Regions from separate parts of the Robertmurraya mesotrionivorans genome, predicted to be linked through region 1. Evidence: predicted binding sites of a transcription regulator. Region 1 holds the regulator's gene; the other holds the start of a gene.

Evidence for each region. Region 1 encodes NrdR, which represses ribonucleotide reductase genes. Its sites were predicted from a motif close to AACACNATATATNGTGTT; they were not measured.
Region 2: a site for NrdR is predicted at 1,508-1,525, ahead of ACRX5O_RS02320 (vitamin B12-dependent ribonucleotide reductase). Genes of this name have one in related genera too.

What each region holds. Positions count from the first base shown of each region.
Region 1 is NZ_JBPCCH010000001.1:174,155-177,580, forward strand. It holds gene ACRX5O_RS00855 (glyceraldehyde-3-phosphate dehydrogenase) at 1-640, shown strand, start outside; gene speD (adenosylmethionine decarboxylase) at 926-1,306, shown strand; gene ACRX5O_RS00865 (hypothetical protein) at 1,449-1,853, shown strand; gene nrdR (transcriptional regulator NrdR) at 1,933-2,388, shown strand; gene ACRX5O_RS00875 (replication initiation and membrane attachment family protein) at 2,425-3,426, shown strand, end outside.
Region 2 is NZ_JBPCCH010000001.1:457,765-461,190, reverse strand. It holds gene ACRX5O_RS02320 (vitamin B12-dependent ribonucleotide reductase) at 1-1,341, opposite strand, end outside; gene ACRX5O_RS02315 (lipoate--protein ligase family protein) at 1,729-2,565, opposite strand; gene ACRX5O_RS02310 (rhodanese-like domain-containing protein) at 2,739-3,119, shown strand; gene gcvPB (aminomethyl-transferring glycine dehydrogenase subunit GcvPB) at 3,290-3,426, opposite strand, start outside.

The sequences.
Region 1 (3,426 bases):
GCACCAGTTAAATATATATGAGCATGATATCATTTCAAATGCTTCTTGTACGACAAATTGTTTAGCTCCTGTTGTAAAAGTACTTGAAGATAAGTTTGGTATCATTAATGGGCTAATGACGACAGTGCATGCCTATACAAATGATCAAAAAAATATTGATAATCCGCATAAAGATCTTCGAAGAGCAAGAGCTTGTGGTCAATCAATCATTCCGACAAGCACGGGTGCTGCTAAAGCTCTTTCACTAGTGCTACCTAAAATGAAAGGGAAGCTGCATGGAATGTCATTAAGAGTTCCTACAACCAATGTCTCATTAGTTGATTTAGTTGTTGATTTAAAGCGAGAAGTAACAATAGATGAGATAAATGATGTATTCGAAACAGCCTCCAAGGATGAACTAAAGGGGATACTCGCCATTACAGAAGAGCCACTAGTATCGGTTGACTTTAATACCAATGAACACTCTGCGATTGTTGATGGGTTGTCTACAATGGTTATAGGTGCGAACAAGGTAAAGGTTCTCGCATGGTACGATAATGAGTGGGGCTATTCTTGTCGTGTCGTTGATCTAACGAAGCATGTGGCTAATCAACTTTCTTTAGCTTCAGAAAATAATATAAAACGAGTAAGCTCGTTGTAAGTAGTCAGTCTTCTGGGATACCCTCAGAAGACTGATTTTTTGTATGAAATAGAAGAAAGGGATTTTACTTTTCCTCTTTTTTGTAAAGATTTTTTAAATACATTATTGCAAAAAAAAAACAAACAAAGTATACTAGTCATCGTGAACTTCTTGAAATTTGGAATCTATATCTACTTAAAGGGTTAGGACCTCTTTGGACTAACTTTCCCCCGTGGTAGTTATAATCCAAAAAATTAGGGAAATTCAGTTACTGTAGTAAAAATGGTTAAAGGGGGAAATTTGAATATGGAAACTATGGGTCGTCACGTTATTTCTGAGTTATGGGGTTGTGATTTTGAAAAGTTAAATGATATGGAGCAAATTGAGCAAATTTTTGCAGATGCGGCATTAAAATCTGGTGCTGAAATTCGCGAGGTTGCTTTTCATAAATTTGCACCACAAGGTGTGAGTGGAGTTGTTATTATCTCTGAATCACATTTAACTATTCACAGCTTTCCTGAACATGGCTATGCTAGTATTGATGTGTATACTTGTGGAGACATGGATCCTAATATCGCTGCAGACTATATCGCTGAAGCATTAGGTGCTCAAACTCGTGAGAACATCGAAATTCCTCGTGGAATGGGTCCTGTTCAAGTTAAACAAGCAAAAGCGAAAGTACTATAATCGTAGCTTACAAAACTTATGAAATTCGAGAGGTGTATATTATACACCTCTTTTTAATTTCTCTTTTATTGAAACATTAACATTGCTAGTCCTTTTAGGTTAAAATATATGTACATACATCTTTCGATTTGGAGGAATAATTATGTCATTTGTGAAACAGGTGTTTAGACAATTTAATAGGCAATGCGAAACAAAAGAAAATCATGTCGAGGAACAGCTTAGAACGAGATATTATCGAGTAAATCTCCAATCTTTGTTTCAATCTGTAAAAGAAATCATTGAAAATGATCAGCATGCAAAAGTGGTAAGCGATTCAATTGACCACGGGGAAATTGCAGTTGAAATCAATCGTGGAAAGAAAATGTTTGCCATTATTACGATTATAACGGTTAAGCCTTATGAGACGGCTGTAGATATAAATGTTTCCACTGAGCAAACGGTGCTGTTGGGAGCATACCCAAGCTTAAAAGCAGAAATCACTCGTATTTATCAGGAGCTAGATAAGAAGCATCCGTATATTGGTGTTGGAAAACACGCAGGAGAATAGAATTGCTTGTACTACAAATGAAGTTTTAATAAGATAGTGTTAGATTCAGCAGAATCCATTCTGTTTCGGAGTTGATGTTATGAAATGTCCTGCATGTCAAAATAATCATACTCGTGTTCTCGATTCAAGACCTGTCGATGAAAATAGATCGATTCGCAGAAGAAGAGAGTGTGAGAAATGTTCCTTTCGCTTTACAACCTTTGAGAAGGTAGAGGAAATTCCTTTGATTGTCGTAAAAAAGGAAGGAACAAGAGAAGAATTTAGCCGTGATAAGATTCTACGTGGTCTGATTAAAGCTTGTGAAAAAAGACCTGTTGCTTTGCCTGAATTAGAAAAAATTACTTCCGATATAGAAAAAGAACTTCGCAGTCATGGAGTATCGGAAATAAAGAGTGAAGCAGTTGGAGAAATGGTTATGGATCGTTTAGCAAAATTAGATGAGGTCGCGTACGTAAGATTTGCCTCTGTATATAGACAATTTAAAGATATTAACGTCTTTATTGAAGAATTGAAGGAATTAATAAAAAAGGATTAGTAGGGAAGTTTGTTGTTAAGAGAGGAAATGAAGCCTATGGCTCAGCATTGGCAGGAAATGCTACCAGTGGATCGCTATGAGGTGGCCTCAAATGGTTTGTTATTTGAGTATGATCGAAAGGTGCTGACACTTTTATATCAGCCACTGATTGGTCCGATAGCATACAGTCTCTATATGACCCTTTGGTCGCAAATAGACGAGAACCGCTTATCATCAGATGGTAGTTCACATCATGCTCTTATGAACGTGATGGATAGTAATTTAAAACAAATTTACGATGCCCGTCTAAAGTTAGAAGGAATTGGCCTTCTCTCCACGTATGTGCGAACAGAGGAAGGGCTTCGATCATTTGTATATGAAATAAAGCCGCCTTTAACACCTAGTCAGTTTTTTCTAGATGGCATGCTTAACGTGTATTTGTATCGAAAAGTAGGTAAAAATCAATTTTTAAAACTTAAAAGGTTTTTTAGTGATGAACATTTCTTGGGAAAAGAAAATGAGTACGAGAATGTTACAAGGTCGTTTCAAGAAGTATTTGACTCTGCTGTTCCAGGTAACCCTTCATCACATCTGGTAGATGACCTGAAACTTGAAGAGCAACGTGTATACTTCGATCGAGTGAACCCTGAGACAATTAAGGTTGATGAAGCACAATTTGATTTTGACCTGCTATTTGCAGGGCTTTCAGAAGTACTTGTTCCTAAACGTGCCATCAATAAAAAGGTGCGAGAAGCAATTGCGAAACTATCCTTCCTCTATGGGATTGACCCGATCCAAATGAAAAACATTGTAATTAGTGCAGTTGATGAATCAAGTGAAATTCAAATTGATGAACTTAGAAAATCAGCTAGAGATTGGTATCAGCTTAACTTTTCTGACCAACTCCCGTTATTAATAGATAAAATACAACCACTTCCACATGTTACAACAACTGTGGAGCCTAAAACTCAAGAAGAGAAATTGGTTCAATACCTTGAGAAAACGTCTCCTCGACAATTGTTAATTGATATATCTGGTGGGGGAGAACCATCGAAAAGT
Region 2 (3,426 bases), 280 kb from region 1:
AGTCGCACAGATATTGATAAGATTCCATAATTCTTTTGCTTGGATCTTTCTGTAAACTCGTACTTTATGGCCTTGTTTTTCCCACTCACGAACGTCCCCGACTTTATGCCACTCTTCGTTGTAAATCTTCATTTCCTCAGCATTATAGCTTTCCACATCTGGGAAACGAAGTTCGTACGCAGTATCATTTTCAACTGCTTCCATAAACTCTTTCGTTAAACAGATAGAAATATTTGCGCCTGTTAAGAATTCTGAGTTATGAACGGAGAAATTTCCTCCAGTAGCAAGCTTTTCTTCAGCGTCTGCAATGTTTTTCTCAGAAAAACCACCATGACCTGGAATAGTTTTATAATTTGCGATTCCTTGGTACATAGAACGCTCACTCTCTGTAAGAGGAGAAAACTTTAGTTTTTCTTTCGCATATTTTTTAATCGTTTCATCTTTTGTTGTCTCAAGTAAGAAACGAAGAATTCTTGGGTTTTGCATTTTTGAAATAATAAATTCAATAATGTCAGGATGCCAGTCCGCTAACATGATCATTTGGGCGCCCCTGCGCGACCCACCTTGTTCAACCAAGTGAGTTAGCTTTGCAATATCATCCAACCATGATACTGAACCAGATGATTTACCGTTTACTCCACGAGCAAGTGTATTTCTAGGTCTTAAAGTTGAACCGTTCGTTCCAACTCCGCCACCACGGCTCATGATTTCCATTACTTGCTTACGATGCTCTGAAATTCCTTCACGAGAATCTTGAACAAATGGCATAACATAACAATTAAAGAATGTTACTTCTGTTCCAGCACCTGCTCCATAAAGAACTCGTCCTGCTGGAATGAAATTTAAGTTAACTAGTTCCTGGTAAAACTTCTGGAACCATTCAGCCTTCTTTTCTTCTGTTCTCTCTACTGAAGCCAAGCCTGTTGCGTTGCGTTTCGCAATTTGCTCATAGAACACTTCCAATGGCTTTTCAATGACATCAAGCGAACGATTGATAACTCCTGTACTAGCTTCTTCCGGGTCATCTAGAACACCTCTAAACTCCTCATCAACAAGCACTTTAGCCATCTTTAGGTCCCAATCAATTTCAAGAATAAATCCAAGACCTCTAGCAGGAAACTTTGGATCTTCTTTAATTGTAAGAACAACAAAATCTCCGTTCGATAATGTTAGCTTTTCCGTATCTTTAAATGTATAACGGTCAAGCATAACAAGTCTTGATACCCCTTTATGAGTAATCTTCATATCTGGGGTTACTGGATGCACCTGAGGAAACAAGCTAATGTCCTTGTTTAAGCTCTCGACATCAATATTCATTTTTTTTCTAAACGCAACAGACATACACACAACTCCTTTAAAATATACAAATACTTCTTTTAATCTATTCTGTAAAAAACTACTAATAGAAATCCAGAATCTAGCGCAGCTAGGAATATTCTTAAATTACCACAGTCCAATTGTGAAATCAACTATATTGTCTACATATAGTATATATTTTTCCAAAACAACCACTATATATTGTGTTTAGGTCAAACGCCAGCAAATTTGTCAAACTCAAAAAAATTAAGAATCTAGCGAAAAGAGATGATTTTTGTAGATTTTCGAGCAAAAGCGATAAAATTTAACAAATTTCGCTCCTTGCTTTTTCTAACAATGAGACAAACCTACGTACTATAGGCTTTTTTCCTATAACTTTACAAAAAAAAGAAAAGCGACATATTTCGACGCTTATCTTTTAAAATTCCACTCATCACTTTCATAACGTTCGCGCGCTAGTTTATGAACATATTCTAGCTGCTCTTCCGATAATTCAAAGGGTTGCAATTCTATATTTAGCCCTTGTTCGAATCCCTCTTTAAAAGCATGTTTGGCTTCTTCTACGTCTATTTTTCTTGAACTAATCTCATTTATGGCCACAGCCTTGTTTTTAAAGGCTTTTTGCATCCGTTCTTTTACTCTTTCGTTCGAATATTTAAAAAGACTAAACAGCTTATCTTCATCTATATCTAGTAGGATCGAACCATGCTGCAAAATAACACCCTTTTGTCTTGTTTGCGCACTTCCTGCCACTTTTCTTCCCTCTACAACGAGTTCATACCAGCTTGGAGCATCAAAGCAAACAGCTGAACGAGGATTTTTTAGAGAATCTCTTTCCTCTGCTGTTTTAGGAACCGCAAAGTAAGCATCTAACCCTAGTAGCTGAAACCCTTTTAATATTCCTTCAGAAATCACACGGTATGCTTCTGTTACCGTTTTAGGCATGTCGGGATGTTCTTCTGTCACAATAACACTATAGGTCAGCTCTTGGTCATGAAGTACTCCTCTCCCACCGGTTGGTCTACGTACAAAACCGAGATGATGTTCTTTCACCTTATCAAGATCTATTTCCTTCTCAACCTTTTGGAAATATCCTATAGAAAGTGTAGCCGGATTCCAGCCATAAAAACGGATAATTGGTGGAATTTCTCCTTTACTATGCCAATCAAGTAATGCTTCATCCAATGCCATATTAAAAGAAGGAGATCCTTCTCCTGAATCAATGAAACCCCATATTTCTTTGTTCATAATGAAACCTCTTTTTCTAATGTTGAAATCTAGCTCTATTAGCTTATCAAAAGAAACGAGTGAATGAAAGTAACATGTACTCAAAAATTAAGTTGTTCCTCTTTACCCAAAGTCTCAACACCGATATAATATAACTTGGCGTGATGCTTGTTCGAAAGGAGACATGTAACTTTATGGATACTCTTTATTTTATCCTTATACTAGTAGTTGCCATTATCGCTTACTCTGTGATTACTTGGCTCTACCAACGTAAAATTGTAAAAACACTGAATGAACAACAATTCCGTGAAGGCTATCGAAAAGCTCAACTAATTGATGTGCGTGAACCGAATGAGTATGAAGCAGGACATATTTTAGGAGCTAGAAACATTCCTCTATCGCAATTTAAAATGCGCATGAAAGAAATTCGTCCTGACAAACCGGTTTATCTATATTGCCAAAGTGGGATGAGAAGTGGCCGTGCAGCACAAACACTCTACCGTAAAGGCTATAAAGATCTTTCTCACCTTGAAGGCGGATTCAAAAAGTGGTCTGGTAAAATTAAAGTGAAGTAAGAAGAAAGGATTCCTAGCTCTTTAGAGCGGAATCCTTTTTTGTTTGAATTTAGTTCACCCATCCCACTAATATCTGGATATCACGGGCACTAAACTCCAACGTAGATCCCACATCCTTATGTTTTCAAAAAAACAAGCACAAGAAATCTCGTGCTTGTTTCTACATATATTTAAGCTTGATACCTTAAAATCGGCTTTCTCGCAGCTGTCGTTTCATCCAATCTTCCAACAACTGTTGTGTGTGGTGCTTCTTGAACGATTTCAGGGTTCTCTTCTGCTTCCTTTGCAATTTGGATCATTGCTTCGA